One region of the Paenibacillus sp. FSL H8-0282 genome, then DNA from elsewhere that is predicted to be linked to it. Evidence: riboswitches for the same ligand, from Rfam matches in the RefSeq annotation. Region 1 holds a riboswitch; each other region holds the start of a gene.

What was found. Region 1 has a riboswitch for thiamine pyrophosphate ahead of thiC (phosphomethylpyrimidine synthase ThiC). Riboswitches for the same ligand answer to the same signal wherever they lie in the genome.
Region 2: linked by a shared signal. The riboswitch ahead of NST94_RS02110 (ABC transporter substrate-binding protein) and the one ahead of thiC (phosphomethylpyrimidine synthase ThiC) in region 1 are both predicted to bind thiamine pyrophosphate.
Region 3: linked by a shared signal. The riboswitch ahead of NST94_RS12300 (ABC transporter ATP-binding protein) and the one ahead of thiC (phosphomethylpyrimidine synthase ThiC) in region 1 are both predicted to bind thiamine pyrophosphate.
Region 4: linked by a shared signal. The riboswitch ahead of NST94_RS09180 (thiamine phosphate synthase) and the one ahead of thiC (phosphomethylpyrimidine synthase ThiC) in region 1 are both predicted to bind thiamine pyrophosphate.

Annotation. Positions count from the first base shown of each region.
Region 1 is NZ_CP150146.1:6,089,403-6,092,655, reverse strand. It holds gene NST94_RS26360 (beta-galactosidase) at 1-1,176, shown strand, start outside; TPP riboswitch at 1,248-1,356, shown strand; gene thiC (phosphomethylpyrimidine synthase ThiC) at 1,459-3,201, shown strand.
Region 2 is NZ_CP150146.1:478,641-481,893, forward strand. It holds gene NST94_RS02105 (MTH1187 family thiamine-binding protein) at 1-30, opposite strand, end outside; gene NST94_RS02110 (ABC transporter substrate-binding protein) at 591-1,640, opposite strand; TPP riboswitch at 1,802-1,912, opposite strand; gene NST94_RS02115 (hypothetical protein) at 2,071-3,253, opposite strand, start outside.
Region 3 is NZ_CP150146.1:2,834,581-2,837,833, forward strand. It holds gene NST94_RS12295 (ABC transporter permease) at 1-711, opposite strand, end outside; gene NST94_RS12300 (ABC transporter ATP-binding protein) at 692-1,387, opposite strand; TPP riboswitch at 1,586-1,689, opposite strand; gene NST94_RS12305 (amino acid ABC transporter substrate-binding protein) at 1,912-2,748, shown strand; gene NST94_RS12310 (amino acid ABC transporter permease) at 2,802-3,253, shown strand, end outside.
Region 4 is NZ_CP150146.1:2,144,682-2,147,934, reverse strand. It holds gene thiH (2-iminoacetate synthase ThiH) at 1-54, opposite strand, end outside; gene NST94_RS09190 (thiazole synthase) at 88-855, opposite strand; gene thiS (sulfur carrier protein ThiS) at 911-1,114, opposite strand; gene NST94_RS09180 (thiamine phosphate synthase) at 1,153-1,758, opposite strand; TPP riboswitch at 1,872-1,973, opposite strand; gene NST94_RS09175 (SDR family oxidoreductase) at 2,061-2,933, opposite strand; gene NST94_RS09170 (GDSL-type esterase/lipase family protein) at 3,029-3,253, opposite strand, start outside.

The sequences.
Region 1 (3,253 bases):
AATGATAGAGGCTGGGGACTGTCGTTATCTGTTGTTCGTTCGATATCCCCGAATTTCTGCATTATGGAGCAGCAGTCGGGCCCGGGTGGCTGGGTGAACCGGATGGATATGCCTTCTCCAAAGCCCGGGCAGATGCGGTTATGGACTTATCAGTCGATCGCTCATGGAGCAGATATGGTGTTATATTTCCGCTGGCGGACAGCTACGATGGGCAATGAAATTTATTGGCATGGAATCAATGACTATCATAATCAGCCTAACCGGAGAGTGCGGGAAGCGGGGCAGATCGGTCAGGAGCTGGCAGCAGCAGGTCATGCGTTTGTCGGTACTCGTAATCAGGCTAACATTGCTATTGTTCGTGATTATGACAATGAGTGGGATGGAGAATACGATGTTTGGCATGGCCCGTTTATGTGGAAGAGCAATAAGGAGTGGTACAAGGCGCTTCAGCAGAAGCATATCCCGAATGACGTACTCTATTTACGCAAAAAAACAACGCTGGAGGAGCTTGCAAGGTACGACGTGCTTATCTATCCTCACCCAGCGATTATGACAGATGAGACAGCAGCACTGCTGGATGAATATGTTCAGCAAGGCGGCAAACTGATCTTCGGCTGTAGAACCGGCTATAAGGATGAGCGCGGTCAATGTAATATGCGTCCTTTCCCAGGTGCTGCTAAGGATCTATGCGGGATCACAGTTGAAGAATTCACAATGGTTAAGGGCAGTCGTCAGCCAACAACAATTAGCTGGTCAGGCGCGGCCGAAGTCGTTACGGGAGCAGATGACTTTAATGATATTCTCAAAATAGAGGAAGCTTCGGTTGAAGTGATGGCGGTTTACGCCTCTGATTATTATGCAGGAAAACCGGCGGTATCTAGAAATCGTCGCGGCAAGGGTGAGGTTTGGTATTACGGAGCCGTATTTAATGAACAGGCAGCGGCTGAGATCATAAATTTAATTGATCTACAATCGCCAGCAGATTGGCTGGAGCTCCCAGAAGAGGTAGAGCTGCAAGTCCGTACCGGAGCTTCTTCCAGTTATGCTTTTTTGCTTAATTATAGTGAGACTCCTGTCACGATCCATCTTCATGAGACCAAAACAGATTTACTGAGCGGCACAACATTGTCGGGCGAGGTTCTTCTGGAAGGATTTGGGGTATTGGTGTTGAACTAACGTATACATTGATCTCACATTTGAGTAGATTTGGATAATTCTCTCTTTTCGGTTATACTTTGAAGTAGCAATTATATAGTCACGGGAGCTTGGTGGAACCAGGCTGAGAGGATAGTTATAACTATCGACCGTCAAACCTGATCTGGATAATGCCAGCGGAGGAAATGGAGCTCTATTTCTATTTGTCTACTCTAAGGCCGCATCTTATACAGATGTGGCCTTTTCTATGTGTGGGAGTAGACCGTCTCCGCTTGATCAAATCACCTTATAGGAGGAATTGAGATGACAAGCGAATTGAACAACGATCCAATCAATCTATCAGCTTTTCCAGCAAGTCAAAAAGTGTATGTAAAGGGTTCACGGCCTGATATACAGGTGCCTATGCGGGAGATCTCACTTAGTCCAACTGCGGGCATAGACGGCGAAGAGGAGAATGCCCCAATTCATGTCTATGACACAAGCGGGGCTTACACGGATGCTAATATTCATACTGATATTCGTCAGGGGTTAGAGCCCAATCGTCTAAGCTGGATTGAGGAACGAGGGGATGCGGAAGCGTACGAAGGAAGAACCGTGAAGCCTGAAGATAACGGGAATGCAACAGGAAAAGCTGTGGCGGAAGTGTTTCCAGCGCTCCATAGAAAACCTTTGCGAGCGAAAAAGGGGCGTAATGTCTCTCAAATGCATTATGCACGCAAAGGGATTATTACTTCGGAAATGGAATACGTTGCGATTCGTGAGAATGTGGCACCGGAATTTGTAAGAGATGAAGTAGCCCGCGGCCGCGCCATCATCCCAGCGAATATCAATCATCCAGAGAGTGAACCAATGATTATTGGACGCAATTTTTTAGTGAAGATCAATGCCAATATAGGAAATTCCGCAGTATCCTCATCCATAGAGGAAGAGGTAGAGAAGATGAGATGGGCCACCCGCTGGGGTGCAGATAATATAATGGATCTCTCAACAGGTAAAAACATTCATACGACACGCGAGTGGATCATCCGTAATTCTCCTGTTCCTATTGGAACGGTGCCTATCTATCAAGCGTTGGAAAAAGTGAATGGGAAAGCGGAAGATTTAACGTGGGAAGTATACCGTGATACGCTCATAGAGCAAGCGGAGCAAGGGGTTGATTATTTTACCATTCATGCAGGGGTTCTGCTTCGTTATATCCCGTTGACTGCACAACGTATGACAGGCATTGTTTCAAGAGGTGGCTCCATCATGGCGGCATGGTGTCTTGCGCATCATCAAGAGAACTTTTTATATACACATTTTGAAGAGATATGTGAAATCATGAAGCTGTACGATGTTTCTTTTTCCCTAGGCGATGGATTACGTCCGGGTTCGATTGCTGATGCGAATGATGAAGCACAATTTGCCGAGTTAGAGACGTTAGGTGAATTAACAGCTATAGCTTGGAGTCATGATGTACAGGTAATGGTAGAGGGTCCAGGACATGTGCCGATGCACTTGATTAAAGAGAATATGGATAAGCAACTTGAAACTTGTAACGAAGCCCCTTTTTATACATTAGGTCCACTGACTACAGATATTGCGCCTGGTTATGATCATATTACCTCTGCTATAGGTGCAGCGATGATTGGTTGGTTCGGTACAGCTATGTTATGTTACGTAACTCCGAAGGAACATCTTGGCCTGCCTAATAAGGAAGATGTACGTATAGGGGTCATTACTTATAAAATAGCGGCTCATGCCGCAGATTTGGCGAAAGGGCATAAAGGAGCACAAGACCGGGATAATGCTCTTTCGAAAGCCCGTTTTGAATTTCGTTGGCGTGATCAATTTCATTTATCGTTAGATCCTGAGCGAGCGCTCGAATATCATGATGAGACATTGCCTGCGGAAGGCGCTAAAACAGCTCATTTCTGTTCCATGTGCGGGCCGAAATTTTGCAGTATGAAGATCTCTCATAATATCCGGAATACGACGAGAATTGAATCAGGAATGCAAGAGAAGGCGCAAGAGTTTCTCCAAGGCGGGAGCCTCATTTATAGATAACTTTTTCTGCTAAAAAGAAATATCTAAAAGAAGTCGTCATTGGCGGCTTCTT
Region 2 (3,253 bases), 1.2 Mb from region 1:
TACTTGAATGCTTAGTAGGGTGTTAGCCACAATAATCAATCCTTTCATTTTATAAGGTAAGTTCAATAAGCCAACTTTGATAACGAAGTAACTCAGGAAGCAAACTCGACATCGAATCTTGAACGAATTTGGGAAGTCCGGTACTCACGTAGCACATCACTACGCTCCGTTCCTCCTTCCTCAAGTAACGTCCAACCTTCTTGGTTCTGAAAGCCGACTTTTTGAACTCTTAAATTATAAGGTAAGTTCAAAAAGCCAACTTTGATAACGAAGTAATTCAGGAAGCAAACTCGACATCGAATCTTGAACGAACTTGGGAAGTCCGGTACTCACGTAGCACATCACTACGCTCCGTTCCTCCTTCCTCAAGTAACGTCCAACCTTCTTGGTTCTGAAAGCCGACTTTTTGAACTCTTAAATTATAAGGTAAGTTCAAAAAGCCAACTTTGATAACGAAGTAATTCAGGAAGCAAACTCGACATCGAATCTTGAACGAACTTGGGAAGTCCGGTACTCACGTAGCACATCACTACGCTCCGTTCCTCCTTCCTTAAGTAACGTCCAACCTTCTTGGTTCTGAAGTCCGCTCTCTACTCCGCCGGTAAAAAATCATTACTGAATGCACTAGCAGCATCCAGCGGTTTATCCAGCAACTTCAGATCGTACATCCAGTCGCCATAATTCTGCCAGACCTCGGTTTTTTGCTCGCCCCAGCGGGCAGCATCGTCCTTGTATTTTGGGCTAAGCCATTTTTGGCTAGCTAGGACAAGGTCGGCGTCCAGGTCAGGAACGGCCTTCGATAACATACCGGCAGCCTCTTCCGGATGATCTATGGCATATTGATAACCTTTTGATGTGGCTTTCATGAAGGCCTTCACCAGATCAGGATGATCTGCAATTTGCTTCTCACTCGTCGTCAGCACAGGCGTGTAATAATCGAGCTGCGGCGCATAATCCTTTAAGTACAGCATATCCAATGGCTCGCCACGCAACTCAGCCTCAACACCAGTCCAAGCGTAGAAAATCCAGGCGAAATCAATGTCACGTTTGACGGCGGTAAAATAATCAGCTTCACCGATACTGATCAGCTTCACCTTTTTCACATCGCCACCTTCAGGATCCATGATAGCTTTCATGGCTGCTTCTTCGGCCGGTGAGCCCCAGCCTCCGTAGGTTTTACCTTCGAAATCCTTTGGTGATTTAATATTGCGATCTACTGGAGCAGCGAATCCCGACGTATTATGCTGAATAATAGCTGCTATCGAGACAAGGGGCACGCCTTGTAGACGGGCTAGTGTTAATCCTTCTTGGGCGCTGATGCCAAATGCGGCTTCGCCAGAAGTAACCATAGTATCAGAACCCGCTGCGCCTGGCTGAACGATCTCGACGTCCAGACCTTCTTCAGCGTAGTAACCAAGATCCTTAGCTACGTATAGACCGGTATGATTCGTGTTCGGTGTCCAGTCGAGTGCGACTTTAACTTTGGTGAGCTCTTTTGGAGCATCCGTCCCAGCCGCAGCAGTTGGATCAGTAGCATTTGCTTTGTTTCCGGCTGTATTCCCATTGTTGCTGCCGCATCCGGCAATGGCAAGAATGAGTACACAGGTGAGGCACAACGTAAGTGCTTTTTTAAGGTGCATGTCTTCTTCTCTCCTTTAAGGTTACAAGAATCCCGTCTTCACAACATGAACCGTAAAGTGTAGTATGTACGTTTTTCTACATCTTTTAGTGATCTTACAAAAAAAGCGCCCCGAGTGATCGGGACGCTGGCTTGGCGCAAGGTTAGTTAAGGTCACAGGGACCAGAACCAATTGGCGATTCCTACGCTGGCATTATCCAGATCAGGTATAAGGGTCAGTATCTTGTGGGATACAATCTCAGCCGGCCAATTCCAGCACCCCTGGTTCTATGAAGTTAACGGGTATTTCTATGTGCAATATAAGTAAGCATAAGTTTTGTACCCATACTTTATATCTTATATTTCTCGCATACGGTGTATTATAGACGGCTGTACTCGGAATGTCTAGTAGTGCACTCCTGAATTTTTCCAATCAAGTAGTTTCTTTTTTGCTAGTCTAGATCTTTATATTTCTTGCGGTGACGCCGTTTAAGCTCACTAACCAGCGCCCCTAGCGTGAGGACAACGCTGATCAGAATCCCGCTCATGATCACGAAGAGGGCAAGAAATTCAAAGGGAGAATAACCAATCATTTTACTCCATTGAATCTTTCCATCCAGATCGTCAATGACCTGATTCATGCCGTAAATCCCGCTTACTACCGTAAATACAGTAAGAATCATCAGCAGATTATCCCGTCGCTTGGACTGAAACTTATCCTGATACTGAAACAGGTCATTTAAGGTTTCTTTCACTTCCTCGAACAAAGCGTCGTTTCCGTATACTTTACGCAGCTGAAGAAATATCTCCCGGCCCTGCGACTGGGAAATCAACTCCAAGAAGTAGAACTTTGCCGAGAACTTATTGATGGAGTAGATTAGATTGTCTATTTCCTCATAATCATGATTAATCCGAAGTCGGGAGTGCATATTGGCGAGCTTTAGCAGAACGATTTTGTGGAAAATATTGAGTAAAAATCCGTAATAATATTGCCCGTACATCTGGTTGGCTAGACTAACAGCAATCTCCTGTTCAGCGCGGGTCATGCAGCAAAAGGTTTGCTCATTCATCATATAATATGTGTCTGGACCCCAGCGATTATAGGAATGCTCATGACAATAGTTTGCAATATACGCTGGATCGCTGGCACTGGCATAGGGCTTTCCGTTCAGATTAATTCCATCAAGCTGTGAGGCGCGATAGCGTAGATTTACACTAATCTCATCAGAGCTTTCTTCATTCTGAAAGCCGTAAAAAGCTTGCACCTGCATTCTTTCATCTACGAAAAAAGGAAGGGTCTCGAAATAAGCCCCATTGATATCCGATTGATCCAGATATGGCTCCAGTCCATCCACCAAATTTCGGAAGACAAAATCCTCTACCATCTCATAGGTCTGTTCCCCGCAATGAATATAAGTGTAATCATCCTGTATGAAGGTATTCTCTAGCGCACGGAAACGATCCGCGAATTCTAGGGCAATACTAAAGGGAATTGAATCCCCCTCCAGCTGGACACGTATCGTCACGAATCCAAGCTGAAAAGGACATATGAATATATCCGTCGAGAGAATTTTGAAAAATATAGATTGCTGCGGAATCTCCAGAATGCAGTCGAGATTATTTACTCTGGAAAAA
Region 3 (3,253 bases), 3.3 Mb from region 1:
AACACCAAGCGCGGACAGCAGAAATACAGCCGCGAACATTTCATCGCTCTGCATATTTCCGGCCATTCTGCGGCTGAAGTAACCGAGTCCTTTACTGCCGCCGAGCCATTCCCCGATAGTAGCTCCGATGACGCAGTATACAATGGACAGCTTTAAGCCAGAGAAAAAAGCAGGCAACGCCAGTGGAATTTGGGTTTTGACAAGCAGCTGCCAGCGGTTTGCACCAAATGTTAATAATAAGTCCTTGTAAGTCTGGCCACTTGTACGAAGTCCATCATATGTACTCACTACAACTGGAAAAAAAGCCGTCAAAAACACCACAGCCACTTTGCTCCACAGCGAATATCCGAACCACATAATAAAAATGGGCGATAGCGCAATTAATGGGACCGTCTGGCTAATGATAAGGAAGGGATAGATGGCCTTTTCTACGGGGCGAAACAGGAACATTCCAATACCCAGCAATACACCAAAAATCACAGAAAGGACAAAACCTACCAGTATCTCCTGCAACGTCGCTAATAAATGCTGTCCAAATAATAATTGCCTGTGCTCGATCAATGCGATGCCAATAGATGAAGGTGCAGGGAGAATAAAGGCTGGAATCAAGTGAAGGCGAACAGCTGACTCCCAGATTACAAGAATGAGCAGTACCAGAAGAAGGAAGGGACCATAGTTGTCTAGATGTTTTTTAAAAGGTATAGGTTGCATGCAATCTTCGCTCCAACTCTGCCCGTAGTGCTATAAACCGGGGTTCATAGTTCATCTTATAATGTCTTGGTTTTGGTAGATCGACAATGATCTCCTGTAATTCGCTGTGCGCACCGCCAGATAATAAATAAATCCGGTCACTGAGCAATAGTGCTTCTTCCAGATCATGAGTGATGAGCATAATCGTCTGATTCAGTTCACCCCATAACTCCAACAGCCAACGGTGTATCTCACGTTTGGTCATGGCATCGAGAGCGCCAAAGGGCTCATCCAGCAGCATAAGGCCACTTCCGCCTCCAGCCACTAAGGTGCGCAGAAATGCGACTCGCTGTTTCATTCCTCCCGAAAGTTCATGGGGATAAGCCTTCTCTACATCTGTTAAGCCGAAGCGGGCCAACATTTCCCGAATCTGAATGATTGTTTCCTGTTTACTAAATCTGGGCATGATCTCCCAGGGCAAAAGGCAGTTGTCGAGCACTGTTCTCCAAGGCAGCAATAAATCCTGCTGAGGCATATAAGCGATCTGACCTAAACGACTAGCGGTTGAGGGGAGCGTAGGGAGTTTTATTTTTCCATGAGTAGGTTCGAGTAAACCGGCAACCGTTTTGAAAAATGTGCTTTTCCCGCATCCGCTAGCACCTACTACGGAGACGAATTCCCCTTGCCTGATATCCATGGATAGTTTTGCGAATACAGGGGGTTGTTCAGTTTCCGGAAAAGAGTAGGTTAGGCCTTGAATAGATAAAATGGTCGTGATGATCTAACCTCCTAATATTTTTGTGGAGCGCCTAAACAAATAAAGACCCATCCATTTCCAGAGGAAATGAATGGGTCAAAAAGTTCATTCTGCATAATAACACTTAACATGCTTGATGAAAATTCTGCTCCACTTCCCTCCGCTGGTATGATCCAGATCAGGTTCCAAGGGTCCGGAGCTTGAAGCTCCGTCTCAGTCGGCCGACTCCCCTAGTGAAATAACAGGTCCATATTAATTTGTTTATAAATATACCATATCTTTCTGAGAAGTAAAGAGAGAAAGAAGTGAAGGATTAATCCAAGATTGGGTAAGATATAAGTAGAAATCTAGTTAATATTACAATTCCGATGTACATAATCGGAAAAAAGTATTGACGATCATGTGATGGCAGTGTACTATTCAATTTACCGGAAAAAAACCGGATAGAGAGAGGGGATTTAATAATGAAAAAATGGAGTTTAACTATTATATTGGCGTTAACCGTGGTCCTTGTAGCGGCTTGCGGCAATAATTCGAATACCAATACGGCTGCTGAACCAACAGCTGGAACGAATGGTGGAGCAGCATCTTCAGCGCAAAACAGTTTGGAGGCTGTGAAGGCCAGCGGCAAATTGCGGATAGGTACAGAAGGGACTTATGCACCTTTTACTTATCATGACACTGCGGGGAAATTGACGGGTTTTGACGTGGAAATTGCCGAAGAAGTAGCCAAACGTTTAGGTGTTGAAGCTGAATTTTTTGAAACTCAGTGGGATGGTATTTTTGCTGGGATGGATGCGAAACGGTTTGATGTCATTTTTAATGAAGTTTCCATTAACGAAGATCGCAAAGTGAAATATGATTTCTCTGAACCCTATATTGTATCCAAGGCAGTATTGATCGTGAGCGAAAACAATGAGGATATTAAGACCTTTGCTGATCTAAAGGGTAAAAAAGCCGGACAATCCCTGACCAGTAACTTATCCGACATCGCTCGTGAGAACGGTGCTGAAATCGTAGCTACGGACGGTTTCAATCAAGCGATGGACCTGCTGACTTCGGGACGTATTGATGCAACTGTGAATGATGGCTTGTCTTATCTGGATCTGAAAAAACAAAAACCAGATGCAAAAATTAAAGTGGTTGATGAGATTCCTGAAGGCTCACAAAGTGCCGCGGTATTCCTGAAAGGCAATGATGAGCTGGTGAATGCGGTCAGTGATGCGATTAAAGAGATGAAAAGTGATGGAACGTACTTGAAAATTTCCGAGAAATACTTTGGAGCTGACGTTTCAAAATAATACAAGGCTAGCAAGGCTAATTAAGCCTAGAAGCTAAAAAGGATGTCTGAATAATGGATGACCGCAAAATACAAATTTTCTTAGATACACTGCTACCCCTGCTTAAAGCCGGGGTGGCTTTTACCATTCCGTTGGCGCTACTTTCCTTTGTGCTTGGATTGATTTTGGCGATCCTAACCGCGTTGGCACGTCTTTCACCGTGGGTAATTCCGAAGCTAATCGCCCGTTTTTATGTATGGGTCATTCGGGGAACCCCGTTGTTAGTGCAGCTATTTATTATATTTTATGGTTTGCCGGCTGTTGGTATTGTACTCGACCCTTTCATTGCCGCCACCATTGGATTTACCCTTAGCGTAGGGGCTTACTCATCGGAAATCGTACGCGCTGCTATCCTGTCGATACATAAAGGCCAGTGGGAAGCTGCGTTCTCAGTCGGGATGACTCGTGGGCAGGCTCTGCGCCGCGTAATTCTGCCACAAGCTGCACGCGTTTCTGTACCGCCGTT
Region 4 (3,253 bases), 2.9 Mb from region 1:
CAGCTGCTCATAAGGATACTGCTCCAAGCGGGCCAGTGTGTCAAAAAAGCTCATGCTAATCTTCCCTCCTTTCGTGACCTATCAAATTCAGTTCAAAAATCCAGTCAACGGTGACGAAGCAAAAGCAACTTCTTCTACAGGACCCAGTCCTGCCAAATAAGCTTTGCGGCCAGCGGATATCGCCTCGCGGAACGCTTCCGCCATGACGAGCGGATTACGTGCCGTTGCGATAGCCGTATTAAGCAGAACAGCAGCGGCCCCCATCTCCATTGCTTCCGCCGCTTCCGAGGGCTTGCCAATCCCGGCGTCTACAATAATCGGCAAATTCACTTCTTCAATAAGAATACGCACAAGCTCCTTGGTGCGCAGGCCGCGATTCGTCCCGATCGGCGCACCAAGCGGCATCACAGCAGCAGCACCGGCATCTCTCAGACGTAAAGCAGCCGAAAGGTCCGGACTCATATAAGGCAATACTACAAAACCCTCCGCTGCTAAAATCTCTGTAGCTCGTATGGTCTCCAGATTATCTGGAAGCAGGTATTTCTGATCATTGATCACTTCGATCTTGACCCAGTTCCCCAGTCCCGCAGCTCTTGCTAATCTTGCAATACGGACTGCCTCTTCCGCTGTACGCGCTCCTGAGGTATTAGGCAGAAGAGTCATGTGGCCGGGAATGTGGTTCATGATATTTTCTGCTCCACCTTGCGGGTCCACTCGGCGAAGCGCTACAGTAATCACCTGAGAACCAGAGCTTGCGATCACTTCGGGGATCAACGTATTCCGGCTATATTTTCCGGTTCCGATAAATAATCTACTGGTTAATTCGATGCCGCCAATATGTAACGGGTCATGCATGAAATTACCTCCCTTTGGTTCTTATAAATTTCTCAAAATTCTATACCGCTCCATCTCAACCCCCACCAACAAAGTGCACCAGTTCCAAACGATCATCCTCGCTCAGAGCAGTACTTTCATAATTCTCCTTACTGACAATTTCTCCATTCAGCTCAATGATCATCAAACGACCCGACCACTCAGGAAGACTGATCAAATCAGCTATAGTTTGAATACCACCAGAACACTCTGCGGATTTCCCGTTAATCAACAGCTTCATTCTGAATCACCCCCTTCGCCCGTGCTGTTACCTCCAGGCTATGAATGAACCGCCTTATGAATAGCTTTGGCGGCCTCATAAGGATCATCCGCTCCGCAAATACCGGACATCACAGCAACTCCTGCCGCACCTTTCCTGATGATCTGCGCCGCATTAGCGGGGCTAATTCCGCCAATCGCAATTACAGGAATAGAGCTGGTCTTCACCGTTTCTGCAAGCAGCTCTAACCCACGTGCGGGCAGCCCTAACTTGCTATCCGAGGGAAATACATGACCAAACAAGCAATAATCAGCTCCCTGCTCTGAGGCATTCGCCGCTTCTTCCGGAGAATGAACCGATCTCCCCAGCCAAAGCTGAGGTGCAATTCGCCGGGCTGTAACCGGACTCAGACTGTGCCAGGCCAACTGAACCCCCGCGGCACCAGCTGCCAAGGCTACATCGATCCGGTCGTTGATTATCAGTTTGGTAGCGGGCATACCGGCAGCCAACAGCTTCTGTGCCGCAGCGAGCAGTTCGCATGCAGGACATTGCTTATCTCTCAGGTGAATATAATCGACCCATGTCTGCACCGTGACAGCTAGTTCAACAAAATGTCTCAGCTGTAGCTTGCCGTCTGATATTAGATGGATCTCAGCTTGCAACATCACGATCTCCTCTCTCACTTCCCTGTAGGTCAGTAAAAAACAAAAAAACTGCCCCCCGTAAGGAAGGCAGTCAGAATCTGTATATAGACGGCACTACAAATAGCCCGACAACAGAAATTCGTTCTCCACTTCCCTACGCTGGTCTTAACCAGATCAGGTTCAAAGGGTCCGGAAATCCATTCCGTCTCAGCCAATCGGCACCCCTAGTGACATAAATATACAATTTTAAAATGCTAACGTGGTTTATAGTAACATATTTTTTTATTGAAATACACCCATTTATTCACATTAGCTGTACTGATCTAACCGTTTACTACCTCGCCACCATTTACATGAATAACCTGTCCAGTCACATAACTGGAATCGTCAGAGGCCAGATATACATAGGCTGGTGCCAGCTCTTCTGGTTGTCCAGGCCGTTTCATAGGCTGTGTACCTCCAAACTCGCTAACCTGTTTTGCATCAAAGGTAGAGGGAATCAGCGGTGTCCAGATTGGACCTGGTGCAACACCGTTTACCCGTATGCCCTTCTCTGCCAGATTCGTGGACAAGGATCGTGTGAAGCTAAGAATAGCTCCTTTAGTTGATGAATAGTCCAGCAGCTGCGGGCTTCCGCGATAAGCGGTAATTGAAGTTGTATTTATAATGGTAGATCCTGCTTTTAAATGAGGCATAGCTGCTTTTGTTAAATAGAACATCGCAAATATATTCGTACGGAAAGTACGCTCAAGCTGCTCGGAAGTAATATCCTCGATCTTAGCTTGCGGATGTTGCTCTGCCGCGTTATTGATGAGAATATCAAGCTTTCCTAAGCCCTCCACCGTCTGTTTAATAAGATCCTTACAGAATTTCTCGTCACCGATATCACCTGGAATTAGGATACATTTGCGGCCTTCCTGCTCGACCTGACGTTTAGTTTCCTCTGCATCTGAGTGTTCATTAAGATATGAAATGACCACATCAGCGCCTTCTTTAGCAAAAAGCACAGCAACTGCACGCCCAATTCCGCTGTCTCCACCGGTAATTAACGCCGCCTTGTCTTGCAGTTTACCTGCTGATTTATAATTTGCCGGCTCGTATTTGGGCAGCGGCGTCATTTCACTCTCAATCCCTGGCTGATGATGCTGCTCCTGTGGGGGTAAGGTTTTTGTAGCTTGTTTATTGTTGCCTGACATCTTCCCTATCTCCTCTCGTTAAGCAAATTGATAGTTAACTGATCGTCTTAGGATGGCACAACTATGCACGTTTATACGCTGGGTTTGTCATTTTCTTAAATCGCTTTACGAATCTTACTTACCACAATGAAAGTAGAAATAAACAACCGTGAGAGATACACTGCTGTAAGTGGAGAGGAATTCACTGCATACAAATAGACACAGCATCGCTGCTGTGCCTTGAATTGTTCACCCTGACTATTTTGAGAAGAAACATGATTTTCTGCATTCACTTCATGTTCCAGCACCCACATAAAGTACAGAGCTTTGGCCGCTTTCTC